Regions from separate parts of the Methylosinus sp. shoA genome, predicted to be linked through region 1. Evidence: riboswitches for the same ligand, from Rfam matches in the RefSeq annotation. Region 1 holds a riboswitch; each other region holds the start of a gene.

The links. A riboswitch is a leader RNA that binds a small molecule or an ion and turns the genes downstream of it on or off. The one in region 1 is predicted to bind cobalamin.
Region 2: linked by a shared signal. The riboswitch ahead of AC6IW9_RS07710 (TonB-dependent receptor plug domain-containing protein) and the one ahead of AC6IW9_RS09180 (DUF6513 domain-containing protein) in region 1 are both predicted to bind cobalamin.
Region 3: linked by a shared signal. The riboswitch ahead of AC6IW9_RS07050 (TonB-dependent receptor plug domain-containing protein) and the one ahead of AC6IW9_RS09180 (DUF6513 domain-containing protein) in region 1 are both predicted to bind cobalamin.

What each region holds. Positions count from the first base shown of each region.
Region 1 is NZ_AP046091.1:2,033,475-2,037,981, reverse strand. It holds gene AC6IW9_RS09190 (FAD-dependent oxidoreductase) at 1-187, opposite strand, end outside; gene AC6IW9_RS09185 (NADPH-dependent FMN reductase) at 376-990, shown strand; partial or broken gene AC6IW9_RS09180 (DUF6513 domain-containing protein) at 1,008-1,376, opposite strand; cobalamin riboswitch at 1,451-1,656, opposite strand; tRNA gene AC6IW9_RS09175 (tRNA-His) at 1,927-2,003, opposite strand; gene AC6IW9_RS09170 (carbon-nitrogen hydrolase family protein) at 2,175-2,999, shown strand; gene AC6IW9_RS09165 (integration host factor subunit alpha) at 3,222-3,560, shown strand; gene AC6IW9_RS09160 (spore coat biosynthesis protein F) at 3,573-4,259, opposite strand; gene AC6IW9_RS09155 (cysteine dioxygenase family protein) at 4,270-4,507, opposite strand, start outside.
Region 2 is NZ_AP046091.1:1,716,384-1,720,890, reverse strand. It holds gene AC6IW9_RS07720 (DUF7676 family protein) at 1-536, opposite strand, end outside; gene AC6IW9_RS07715 (hypothetical protein) at 605-1,153, opposite strand; gene AC6IW9_RS07710 (TonB-dependent receptor plug domain-containing protein) at 1,287-3,326, opposite strand; cobalamin riboswitch at 3,457-3,664, opposite strand; cobalamin riboswitch at 3,766-3,965, shown strand; gene AC6IW9_RS07705 (ribonucleoside-diphosphate reductase subunit alpha) at 4,066-4,507, shown strand, end outside.
Region 3 is NZ_AP046091.1:1,548,090-1,552,596, reverse strand. It holds gene AC6IW9_RS07050 (TonB-dependent receptor plug domain-containing protein) at 1-1,350, opposite strand, end outside; cobalamin riboswitch at 1,455-1,656, opposite strand; partial or broken gene AC6IW9_RS07045 (transposase family protein) at 1,784-1,972, shown strand; gene AC6IW9_RS07040 (Tn3 family transposase) at 1,947-2,291, opposite strand; partial or broken gene AC6IW9_RS07035 (PHP domain-containing protein) at 2,488-3,092, shown strand; gene AC6IW9_RS07030 (hypothetical protein) at 3,337-3,585, opposite strand; partial or broken gene AC6IW9_RS07025 (ABC transporter ATP-binding protein) at 3,585-4,084, opposite strand.

The DNA.
Region 1 (4,507 bases):
CCATGGTGCGGGCGTGGATGCCGCCCGCTTTGGGATGCCGGGACAGGCTGTCGCGGCGCTCGAACAGCGCGACTCGATGGCCCAGCCGGCCGAGCTGCAGCGCGCTCGCGCATCCGACCGGCCCGGCCCCGACGATCAGGACATCCGCTTCCTCGCTCCGGCCGCCCCGCGCCGCATCATCGGTCATGGTCGCGCTCCTATATAAATCTATAATGCCGATTGTTAAAGTAGATTATGCGCCGTTCGGCTCGCATCGAAAGAGGCATGCTGCGGAACGCAGCGTTCCATCATGGCCTCGCGATCATCCTCGCGAGGAACGTTATTCTCGCGCGGCTGGAACGGCCGCTACGGAGAATGGCCGTGAGGGGATCGCTCATGTCGGAGATTCGTGTTCTCGCTATTCCGGGCTCGCTGAGAAGGGCGTCCTACAACCGAAAGATCGCAGAAAGCCTGCAGGCGCTCGCGCCCCGCGGAATGAAGATCGCCGTCTACGAACATCTTGCCGATCTGCCGCATTACAATGAGGATCTGGACCATGACGAGCCGCCGCCGGCGGTGCGTTCGCTGCGCCGGGAGATCATGGAGGCGGACGCGGTCTTCTGGGTCTTTCCCGAGTTCAACCATTCGGTTCCGGGCGTGCTGAAGAATCTCGTCGACTGGGCCTCTCGTCCGCTCGGCGCGGCGGCTCTGTTGGGCAAGGTCTCGGCGCTCGCGGTGGCGAGCCAGGGCCATGGCGGTCATCGCGGCATGGCGGAGCTCGCGCGCATTCTGCGCGATCTCGGTGGCTTCGTGGTGCCGGCGCCAGAAGTCTGCATCCAGCGCGCGCACGAGCGGCTGGCGGTCGACGAGCTCGGCGCTCTTCGATTTGTCGATGCGCGGACGCGCTCGTCCCTGGAGCTGCTGTTGAAGTCGCTCCATCGCGCCGCGATCGACAAGGCGGGAGAGCACGCCGCGATCCCCTGGCGTGAGTTTTTGTCGCTCATACGGTAAGACATGGCGAAATCAGGCTTCTCCATGACATGGACGCCGTCCTCGGCGACCTCGATGCGATAGTCCGGATCACGCACCTGCGCGGCCAGTGTCGCAATGTCCTCTGGAGTCGTCGCATTAGGCTTGCGGTCTCGCAGCGCCATCAGTCCGCCGCCGAAGCCCTGGGGCAGCGCTTTCGCCTCGCGCGCCGCGTAATATTCGCGGCGCGCCCGGTCGAATTCACGGATCGCCGTCCGGCAGTGTGGACTCACCTGCACCGCGAGAACGGCCGTGACGTGGAGTTCGGACACGAGCCCCATCGGCAGCGCATTGACGCCGGTCGTGTCGGCGTCCGTCAGCTCGGTGACATTGTCGATCCCCATCAGGATCGGCGCATCCCTGCGCCGGTCGCATGCGAGGACGCCCCGGAGCGCAAACGCCCGGCGGCCGCAAGCGATCCCCCTGGGACACCCCGCCCGAGGACTTCGATGTTGTCGCGGCAGGTCTCCCGGCTCGCGGGTCGTCGTCCCGGTCCGGCCTTCCCGGAGCCTCGTGGCTCCAGTGGCGCATAATCGACTTGCCGCTCACAGTTGCGGGGGCAGCTTCGGCATCGGCCCGGAGGCTCACCGAACTCCCTCTCGGCTCCGGCCCGCAATGGGCCGGAGAACCACGACGATTGCATTCTTTCGATTTGGTGGGCGCTTGTCGAGCACCCGGCACGATCACGCGCCTTGCTCGACGGCGTCGGCTCCAGCCTGGGCGATGATCCCATCCTGGAACGATAGAGCGGCGCTATCCAGTTCGCGAGCTGGCACAGGAACGGCATGTGAACACGTTCCGGGAATTTTCCGGGACCCTATGCGCCCATTCCGGGACTTTGAGATGTCTTGTTCCCTTTCAGGGCCATGACCGGCCCCGCCGAGGTTTCAAAACATTTCGGTTTTTCAGTGAGTTGTATGGTACCGCCACCCCGGCTCGAACGGGGGACCCCCAGATCCACAATCTGGTGCTCTAACCAACTGAGCTATGGCGGCCCGTCAGCGGGCGGGAAACTAGAAGCATCGCCGCTTCTTTGCAATGCGAATATCGCCACGGCGCGCGAAATCCGGGCGGCGCCGCCTCGCCTTGGCCGATGTCCGAATCTCTGCTTAACATGGGGCGCGCCGCATGCCTCTCGCCCGCGGCCCCGCGAGGACCGCCCGCCGATGAAAATCACTTTGATCCAGATGAACTCCGTCAGCGACAAGGCCGCCAATCTCACTGCCGCGAGCGCGCTGATCGAGCAGGCCGTCCGCGAGGAGCGGCCCGACTGGATCTGCCTGCCGGAGGTGTTCGACTTCATCGGCGGCAACCGCGCCGACAAGGCGGCCGCCGCCGAAACGCTGCCGGGTGGGCCCGCCTATTCGCTGTGCAGCGAGCTCGCCCGCCGCCACGGCGTCTTCATTCACGCCGGCTCCATTCTCGAAAAGGTCGAGGGCGAGGAGCGCCTCCACAACACCACGGTCGCCTTCGACCGGCGCGGCGAGGAGGTCGCCCGCTACCGCAAGATCCATATGTTCGACATCACCGCGCCGGACGGCGCGCAATATCGCGAGAGCGCCGCCTTCAAGCCGGGCGACGCCGTCGTCACCTATGATTGCGAGGGGCTCACCATCGGCTGCGCCATCTGCTACGATCTGCGCTTCCCCTATTTGTTCCAGAAACTCGCCGAAAAAGGCGCGGACCTCATCGCTCTTCCCTCCGCCTTCACGATGGTCACCGGCAAGGATCATTGGGAGGTGCTGCTGCGCGCCCGGGCGATCGAGAGCCAGACCTATATCGTCGCTCCCGACCAGACCGGCGCCCACAAGACCCGCCATGAGACACGCGTCAGCTATGGCCATTCGCTCGTCGCCGATCCCTGGGGCCATGTCGTCGCCCGCGCGTCGGACGGCGTCGGCATCGTCTCGACGCGAATCGACCCCGAGCGCATCCGCAAGGTGAGAGCGATGATCCCCGTGGCGACCCACAAGGTCGCGCTGCCGGCCTGACGCCTTCTCCCCTTCCCCCGAAGACGCATAACTGGCGGAGCCGCCAGCGGAATTCCCGCACGCTCTTGCGCGCATCGGCAAATTATGGCTAAAATATTGGTCTGCTTACAATCCGAAACAGGATGGGCGCCGAAAATGTGCGCCGGCAGCGGGGGGAGCAAAAATCATGGCGTCGCGTCCGAAAAACCGCGAGGCGGGCACGTTTGCGCCCGCACCGATAGCATGACCAAGAAAATCGAGCCAGGGCACACTTTGACGCGGGCCGCCCTGCGTGAGGCCGTCTACAGTTGTTGCCCGACGCTGTCGCGCGCCGAAGCCCGCCAGATACTCGACGCTACTTTCGAGGAGATCAGCGACGCGCTGGTCCGCGGCGAGCCGGTGAAGCTGCGCTCTTTCGGCAGCTTCAACGTGCGCGCCAAGCGAGAGCGCGTCGGCCGCAATCCCAAGACCGGCGTCGAGGCGCCGATCTGCTCGCGCAAGGTCTTGACGTTCAAGGCCTCGCCTGTGCTGATCGCGCAGGTCAACGGACAGTCGACCGCCCATCTCGAAGAGGCCGATTGAGCGCCGCGCGCCTCAGGCGTCGGCCGCGGCGAGCAGCTCGGCCAGGGTAAAATCCGTCCGGCCTTCGAAGCGCCGGACGATCGCCTCGATCCGCGGCAGGTCGTCGAGGCTCTCGACGTCGAGCCGCGCCTCTGGACGCGCCGCCTCCGGCGGCGCCTTCAGGCTGAGCGGGCGATAGATGCGGCTGTTCTCGCGCAGGAAGGCCGGCCCGCGGCGGCGCTGCTCGGGCTCGCCGCAGCGCGCCTCGGCCTCGGCGAGCGCGGCAAGAGTGAAGCCGTCGATCTCCATGCCGCGAGGATAGGTCGGCGCGAGCGTATTGCCGATCCAGTCGAGCATTCCGTCGGTCAGTTGCAGAAGCTCGGCGACGTGGTTCACCAGCGCCGGATCGATCAAGGGATTGCGCGCGTCGATCAGCACCCCGCCCTGCGCGCCGGCGGCGCGCAGGGCCGCGAGCAGGCGGCCGATGAGATCGTCGCGCCCGCCCGTCTCGCAGACGACGCCGCGCGCGGCGCAAAAGGCGCGGATCGGCTCGTCCTCCCCCTCGTCGCCGATCGTGACCGTTATGCCGGTCAGCTTGTCGGCGCGCGAGACTCGCGCCAGCAGGAGGTCGAGCAGCGGCTCGCCGGCGAGGGGCGCCAGAGCGCCGGTCTCGCGGCCGTCCCGGATCATGGCGGCGGAAACCACGGCGAGAACGTTCATCGGCGCCGCCTCAATCGCGGATTTCCGTCTGAATGGTGAAAATGTCGTAGGGCGGAGCGTTCTCGGCATTGGCGTAGCCCATGGGCTCGCCCGCCTCTCCATCGGCCGCGACCGGCCGGCGCAGGAGGCCGCCGATCTCTCCGCCATAGACATGGATGGCGATCGCGACATCGCCGGCCGCTGCATCCGCGAGGCGGACGGCGGCTTCGCTCGCCGAGCGACAGGCCTCGACGGCTCCCCGCGGGAGC
Region 2 (4,507 bases), 320 kb from region 1:
AGATCCGCAGGAACGGGCTCGTCCAGATAGCGCCGGCGGAATTCGTAGTAGAGTCGTAGATTTTCCCAGTTCGGCGGGCCTACCGTATGGGGCGTCTCGCCGAGCAGGACATGCGGAAAGAAAATGGTCGTCATCTGCTCGCCATAGCCGTTCCACATGCGGATGCCGGAGCTGCGCTCCTTGATCGAGCCGTCGCCTCGCCAATCATAGAAAGCGATCTTGGACACGCGACGCAAGAGATGCGACTCCGGCGAGCCGCTTCCTCTGTACTGCGCGACGCAGAGATGAAAATGCCAAGCGCCTGCGTCCACGGTCAGATAGCCGTTTTGGATCGTCACCTTCGGCGGGTGATCGAAGGTGAGCTCGAAGACCGCGCCGAGCACCCAGGGACCGACGGTGAGCCGCCGCCAATGATCTCCAAAGAGCTCCTGGACGAGCCGAGCGAGAGTCTCCTCCGAGGCGTCGAAATAACTGTAGCGTGTCTGCGAACCGTCCGGATTGTCGATCAGCTCGTGACGAGCAGCCAGACCTGCCATTCCACTTTCTCCGGTAAAGGCGGGACGCCGCGCTGCGGCGTCCCTGCAAAGATCGAATCCGTCCTTCCTCAGGCGCGTGGCTGCGCCATTCGGACAGGAGCGAGGAGCGACCGCCCGACGAAAGCGGCTATTTCCGCGATCGCGAGCAATCCGACGAAGGTCGCGGAATCGAGCGCGGAGAGATAGGCCAGACCGTCGAGCGTGAACCCTTCGACTCCTCCCATGAGCGACGCCGCGACGATCATGAGACCGCGGAAGACGATCTGGCTCACGAGGAAGCCCGCGACGATCGCCGCTGCGGCCCCGAACCGCGCCAGGCCGCCGCCGACGGTCTGCACGGCTACGGCAGTCGCGACCATGGAAGCGAGCAGTATCGCGGACCAGATCAGCGAGTCGAAAGCAACCGGATAATTCAGCATCGTGAAGCCGACCAGCTGATTGGCGAGCCACGCAGACGCCGCCACGAGCGCGGCGTCGCGCCTCGGCAGGGTGATCGCCGCGAGAGCGGCGAAAGCCGCGAAGGGCGCCGCGCAGGCGAGAGCGCCGCTGAGCAGCGCCGCGCTCGCGACCAGCAGCGCGATCCAAAGGGCTCGTGCGTGAATTCGGTAGAGCATCATTCGTCTCCTTTGTTGGTCGATCGATACGATGAAGTCAAATCGGAGCCGGCTCGACTCTCTGTCGGCGGCGGGTCGAAGGACGGCTCGCGCGCCGCCGATGCGCAAAGGCGAATAGCGGAGCGACGCGCTCCACTCACCATGTGAGCTTCACGCCGCCATAGACCGCCCGCGCCGTCGTTCCATAATTATTGGTTTCCTCATAGCGTGTATCGCCGATATTCTCGATGCGGGCGAAAACCGAGAAAAGGTCGTCGAACTTATAGCTGCCGAACAGATCCACTCTCGCATAGGACGCGAGCGAGACGCGCTTGGAATAGACCCAGTCGGTGGCGGGAACCGCGCCGGTCGCGACCACGCGCGCCTCGAGCTCGAGCTTCGGGATGCCGGTGTAGATGACGGAGACCGATCCCTTGTCGCGCGGCCGCAGCGTGAGCGTCTGATCCTTGGCGCGGTCGATCGCGGCGAGATGCGTGTAGGACCCGCGCACGCGCCATTCGTCCGGGACGATCACCGCCTCGCCCGAAAATTCGACGCCTTTCATCTCCGCGCGTCCGACATTGTAATAGCAGCCGCCGAAAGCGGCGATCTGAACCGCCGTGCAGCCCGACGAAACCCCATAGCCGATGAGATTCTGATATCGGCTGTCGAACAAGCTGACCGACAGCAGCGCCCGCCCCGAGAACAGCTTCTGATCGACGCCGACGTCGAATCCCGTGCTCCGCTCCGGCAACAGCTTCGGGTCGCCATATTGGCTGAACCGCTGGAAGAGCGACGCCACGCGCGCGCCCGTTCCCGCCGTCGCCCGGAATTTCGTGCCGGTCTCCTCGAGACGGTAGGCGGCGGTCGCGCGCCATGTCGCGAAGGTGCTGTTGTTGTCGACCGCGTCGATGCGGCCGCTCGTGGTGAAGTCGAATCGGTCCAGCACCGTGAACTGATGTTGCGCGAATCCCGAATGCGTCGTCTGCGCCGCATCCGTCGGCGTGAATGTTCCGAGAGGCGCCGGGTCCTGCGAGGTGTGCAGCGACTCGGTCTCGTTCCGCGCGCCGAAGCTGACGAGCCCGAACTCTTCGAGCTTCAAATCGCCCTGATATTCGAGCCCGCGCCGGCCGCCGCGATAGCCGAGCCGGCAGTCGAAGGAGTTCCAGGACAAGTCGTAGCAGGATTCCGTCACCCAGACGTCTCTGTTCGTGACATTGCGGAACAGGGTGAGCCGGTTGTGCAAACGATGGTCGAACAGATCAAGATCGGCGCGCAGATAGCCTTGAGCGAATGACGCGTGCTGATGATTGTTCGGACTGTAGACGTTCGTCGGGTCAAACGCGCTCGGATTGTCGAAGCGGATCGATGCGTCATGCCCGTTGAACGCGCCTTCGACGGAGAAGTCGTTGGAAAAGCGATAGCCGAGGCGAGCGCTCGCGCCGCCGCGATTGGTGGGGTCGCCGGCCGGCAGAGGCGGCAGAGAGGTCACGCGATCCGCCATCGTCAGCGGCCGCGCGATGCGATAGCCGTAGCGGGGAAAGCCGTCGGTGTGCAGCGCGTCGATGGCGAAGGCGTAGGACAAATCGCCCTCCCCGCCCGAAACCGCGGCGCGCGTATGGGCCGTTCCGTAGGTTCCGCCTTCCGCGAGCACGGAGCCGCGCGGCTTGCCTGCGCCTTTGCGGGTGATGAGGTTGATCACGCCGCCCATCGCGTCCGAGCCGTAGAGAGCCGATTGCGGGCCGCGCAGAACCTCGATCCGCTCGAGGTCGAGAATTGCAAAGCCGCCGAGATCGGCCTCGCCGCCGCCGCTCGAAGGATCGCCGATGCGGACGCCGTCGATCAGCAGCAGCGTCTGGCTCGGCGTGGAGCCGCGCAGGACGACATTGTACTGCGCGCCTGGTCCCCCGAAGCCGTAGATATCGAGACCCGGAACGCCGCGCAGGACGTCGGTCAATCCGAGCGAGCCGCGCTTCTCGATTTCGGCGGGCGTCACGACCGACACGGAGGCGGCCGTGCGCGTGGCCGGCTCCTCGACGCGGTCGGGCGTCACGACCGTGCCCACTTCGATTTCCGGCAGAACCTCCTGCCCCTGCGTTGGGGACGTAAGAGCGGCGAGGACGAAGGCGGAGAAAATGGTGGACGCGCGCAGGACGTGCGCGACCGAGCCGTCGATGACGGCTCGCGAGACTTGCATGTGCATGAGTTCGAGACCAGCAGCAGACGTGGACCGTCACTGCGAAAGGTCTCCACCCGTGCGCACGCGCACGAGGCGCGCATGTCAGCGGGTTTCGGCCGCCTCGGTGCACCCCGCCCGACGCCTTCGCGCGTGACCACGAATGATGGCAGGTCTCCTGGCTCGCGGGTCGTCGCCTCGGACGGCCTTCCCAAGGTCGCATGGAACCCCAGTGGCTTCGTTCGTCCTCGGCTCGCCGCTCACAGTTGCGGGGGCAGCCGCGGCATTGCGCGCCCGGAAGCGCGCGCACCGCATTCACTTTTCATCCCTTAAAGGGAACCATCGCCGATCATGTAACCGTCGAACGCAGAATCAGTCAAGCCCGCGACAGATCGCTCGAGACAGATCGCTCGAAGCAATATTGTTCAGCCAGCTATTGACAGCTGCATCGAACCGACCCCAACATATAGATGTTCTCGGTCTCTGGATTCGTTTCCAGAGCTAAGAGGGAATTCGGTGAGCCGAAAGGCGAATCCGAAGCTGCCCCCGCAACTGTGAGCGGTGAGCGCGATCAAAGACGCCACTGGCGCGAATGCGCTGGGAAGGCTGATCGCGCCGCGACCCGCGAGCCAGGAGACCTGCCGCGAACATTTTCGTCCACGGGCGGGGCGTCCGGAGGTCGCTGGCGGTCCTGCGCTCTATATCGCACGGACGATGCTCGCTGCTTCCTGCGTCCGTCCTCACGCGAGCGGGGCATCGCATGACGCAGGCGGCGTTCGATTTCGACAAGCACGGCCATCTCGTAAAGATATTTCCGACGCGACAGAGCGCGCACATTCGCGCCTTGCATTCCCCGCCGCCGCAACCCTTGGCCAAGCCGCCGACGCCCGGCGATCTTCGGCTCGACCATTCGCGCGACGCTCTTCTGACGCCCTTCGGCAAGGCGACGCTCGACGATCGCTATCTGCTTCCGGGCGAGAGCTATCAGGATATGTTCGCCCGCGTCTCTTGCGCCTATGCGGATGACGCAGCCCATGCGCAGCGCCTCTACGACACCATGTCGCGTCTCTGGTTCATGCCGTCGACGCCGATTCTCTCCAATGGCGGCACGACGCGCGGCCTGCCGATCTCCTGCTTTCTCAACTCGGTTCCAGATTCGCTGGAAGGCATCGTCGCGATCTGGAACGAGAATGTCGCTCTCG
Region 3 (4,507 bases), 490 kb from region 1:
CGTCCCTGTCTCCTCGACACGATAGGCGGCGGTCGCGCGCCACGTGCCGAAAGTGTGATTGGCCTCGACGGCGTCGATGCGGCCGCCATAGGAGAGATCGAAGCGGTCGAACACGGTGAGCTTGTGCTGGGCGAAGCCGGAATGGGTCGTCTGCGCGGCGTCGATCGGCGTGAAGCTTCCCGCCGGCGCCGGTTCTTGCGACGTGTGGACCGCCTCCGTCTCCTCGCGGGCGCCGAAGGTGAGGAGGCCAAAGGAATCGAGCGTCAGATCGCCCTGATATTCGAGCCCGCGGCGCTCGCCGCGCGATCCGGTCCGGCAGTCGAAGGAGGCGAAGCTCGCATCGAAGCAGGCGTTCGGCTGCCAGACGTCGCGGTCGATCACATTGCCGAACAGGACCAGCCGATTATGGAGCCTGCGGTCGATGAGATCGGCGTCGATGCGCACATAGCCCTGGCCGAAGGACGAATGGGAATGATTTTCGCGGTCGAACACGTCGGCCGGCGAGAAGGCGAAAGGATTGTCGAAGCGGATCGCACTATCGTAGCCGATGAAGGCGGCCTCGACCGAGAGTTCCTCCGAAATGCGATAGCCGAGCCTCGCGCTGGCGCCGCCCTTGTTGGTCGGATCGTCGGACGGCAGGGGCGGCGGCGGCGTCACCCCGTCGCCGATGGTGAGCGGCCGCGTGATGCGATAGCCGAAGCGCGGATGTCCGTCGACATGCAGCGCATCGATCGCGAAGGCGTACCAAAGCTGTCCCTCGCTTCCCGAAAGGCTCGCGCGGGTATGGATCGTTCCATAGGAGCCGCCTTCGAAGAGGACGGACCCTTTCGGCGCGCCCTCGCCCTTGCGTGTGATGATGTCGATGACGCCGCCCATGGCGTTCGAGCCGTAGAGCGACGATTGCGGTCCGCGCAGCACCTCGATGCGTTCGATGTCGGTGGCGACGAGGGCGCCGAAATCGACCGAGCCGTCGGTCGAGGACGGATCGCCGATGCGCACGCCGTCGATGAGCACGAGGGTCTGGCCGGGCGTTGCGCCGCGCAGATAGACGAAGCTCTGCGTTCCGACGCCGCCGGATGAATAGAGGTCGAGCCCGGGCGTCCCGCGCAGAGCCTCGACGAGACCGGTTCCGGCGCGCTTCTCGATCTCCTTGGCCGAGACGACAGTGATGGCGGAGGCGGCGCGCGACGCCGGCTCTTCGACGCGATCAGCGGAGACGACGGTCGCGGCGCCGATCTCGACGGTCGGCAGCGCCTCCTGCGCGGCGGCGAGAACGGGAAGAAACGCAAAGAGAGAAGCAGAAAAGAGCGGCGCGCCGAGACACGCGGACCGCGCGGAATGGAAAGACATGGACGAAACGCTCGCAGCGTGACGTGGGCCGTCACTGCGAAGGTCTCGACCCGTCCATCGAACGGGTCTCGGCCGCATCGGTGCACCCCGCCCGACGCTCTCGCGCGTGACCACGAATGATGGCAGGTCTCCTGGCTCGCGGGTCCTCGCCGCTCTGACCGCCTTCCCGGAACGCTTGCTCCAGTGGCTTTCGGTCTTCGGCTATCCGCTCACAGTTGCGGGGGCAGCCGCGGAATCGCGCCGCCGCCGACGCTCACCGCATTCCCATTCGATCCCTCACGGGGAACCATCGACGATAAGTCATAGGCGAGACTGCGCGCGAGTCAAGCTCGAGGCGAGGCCGGGCCGGGGCGATCGGGTGAAGAAGTAGGTGACAGATCGCTTTCGTGCTGAATCAGTCGACCTCCTGTGGTTCGGGCAGGAGGTCAAGTCGATGGACGAGAGCGGGTCGGATTGCGCGGCTTTGGCCGAGACGACGGTGTTTCTGCACTATTTCAACGACATGCCGGACGAACGGCGGCCCGGCAAGGTGATGTATCCGCTCGACGAGATCTTGCTCTTGTCCCTGCTCGCCGTGCTGGCCGGGGCGGAGGCCTTCACCGACATCGCGCGCTTCGGCGAGAAGAAGCTCGACCTTTTGCGTCGCTTCCGCCCCTCCGCCAATGGCATGCCGGCGCGTGAATCGCATCGACAAGACAGGCGAGCGCCGCCTGATAGGTTTCGTCCCGCACATGCCATTCGGCGGTCCAGAGCAGCTTGGAATGCGTGGAGACGGTGGAGCTGCGCGCCATCCGTGCGAGGCCGAGATTGGTGGCGTCGGCGAGCAAGGCGGTCATCAGCGCGAGAATGTCCTCCGGCGGCGCGCCGCTGCGCAGATGGAGAAAGCGCTCTGAGAAGCCCGTCCATCCGTGCACCTCCGCAAGGAGATCGATGATGCGCATCCGGTCGAGCCGCCGCTGTTGTCGGCATGACTGCGGTCGGGCTACGCCCGCCCTCCGTCACGCCGACAACGGCGGAAACCGCGCGCTCGAAAGGGGTATGCAAATGCGGGGTCCCGTTTCGATGGCGTTTGACAGACTTGCCCGATGATGTGGTGCGGACACTGCGCCAGACTCACGCTGATCGAGAAGCTGAACTTATTTCCTAACGGTGCATTCGATCGTGCGCTTCGCCCGCTCGAAGGACATTCTCTGCCAGGGCCGCGGCTCCGCGGCGAACTCGGCTTTCTGCTACGTGTTGGGCATCACCTCGATCGATTCGGCGAGGAATGATTTGCTGTTCGAGCGCTTCGTCAGCGAGGAACGTTGCCAGCCGCCCGACATCGACGTCGATTTCGAACATGAAAAGCGGGAGGTGGTGATGCAGTGGATCTTCAAGCAATATGGCCGTGACCACGCTGCCCTCTGCTCGACTGTCATTCGCTACCGCACCAAGGGCGCGATCCGCGACGTGGGCAAGGCGCTCGGCCTCACCGAGGACCTGATCAAGATGCTGTCCTCTCAGGTCTGGGGATGGTCGGACGATGGCGTCGAGGACAAGCATGTCGAGGCGCTGAACCTCAATCTCTCCGATCGACGGCTGCGCCTGACGCTCGATCTCGCCCGTCAGCTCATGGGCGCGCCGCGCCATCTCAGCCAGCATCCCGGCGGTTCGTGCTGACGCACGATCGGCTCGATGAGCTCGCGCCGATCGAGCCCGCAGCCATGGTCGATCGGCAAGTGATCGAATGGGACAAGGACGACGATCGTTTTGCGCCACAGGGGTTGAAACCGGACGCTTTTTGCGCGCGATGCCAGTTCGAGATGGAGTCGTAACATGTCCTGCGCGGGCGCATTCCGGCTGTTCGCGTCTCGGCGATACGACAGACGAGAGTGCGCATATCGATCCAAATTTTTGATCATGGCGACGGGTGGGCAGACGGCGATTCATTGTCCATCGAGCGCTGCCGTCGGCGGTTGTGGTGGCCCTTCGCTCGGCCGCCGCGTTTCAGAGCGCGGCATTGTACGCCCGATCGGCTTCGACGGCGCGACGCGGCATCAGAACAGGAGCGATCGTCTCGAGCTCTTTGCCTTCATGCTCGAAGGCGAGCCGCTTCAGCGGCGCGCGATAGAGCGATCCCAGATTCTGCTCGGAAAGAATATCGCGCGCCGAGCCGCAGAGATAGTCTCCGGCGCCTCGCATCAGCAGCGCATCGTCGGCCACCGCCAGCGCGTGATGGGGATGATGCGTGGTCATCACAATCCGTCCTCGCGCGCGAGCGAAGCGATGCGCTCTAGGACGAGAGCTTGGTTCTCGAGGTCGAGCGCCGACGTCGGTTCGTCCAATATGAGAATGTCGGCCTCCGCCACGAGCGCCCGCGCGAAGATCACGAGCTGGCGCTGGCCGCCCGAGAGCTCGTGAAACGGCCGTGCGGCGTGATGAGCCATTCCGAAGCGATCGAGCGCGGCCGGCGCGGCCTCTTCGTCGGCGCGCGAGGGTTGCGAGAACAGACCGATCTTTCGCGCGCGGCCCATCAGCGCCATAACCCCACTTCGAACAGTTACGGGACGAAAGCGACCCGACCGCTCACGACGAGGCTTCCTTTGCAAGGCTTCAGAGCTCCGACGAGCAGATACAGTAAGGTTGTCTTGCCGCGCCCATTGGGGCCGAGGAGAGCGAAGACGCTCCCGCGCGAGATCCTCGCCTCGCAGTGACGCAGCACCCAGAGGTTCTGGCCGATAGAAGTAGCCGGCATCTGACATCGATACCGCCATTTCTGATATTTTCTTCATGCAGCGCTCCTCTGTCTGGCCGATACGCCACGAAATACATTTACGCCTTTAGCATGATGAAGACCAGACCTTCCTGCTCGCAGGGCGACATCCTGCTCGGGCGCGCGGGAAGCTCCTTATGATAGCAGGCCGGAGCCAACGGCAACCTATAGTTATATAGTTGTTAAAACGTGCAAAATTACGCCCGCCTGCCTGCCGTCGAGGCAAGCTCGTCCTGCCTTCGAGGTGGAGGCCTGATTCTCTGCACATGCTACATGCGGCCATGCGTCAAATATACGCTATATATATCACAAACATATTGATAATGTCTGGTCAGAACGACCGCGCGACCGCCTCCCTCGTCGCCGCCGGCCGGAGAAGGAGAGCCGTGATCATGTCCTATCGCC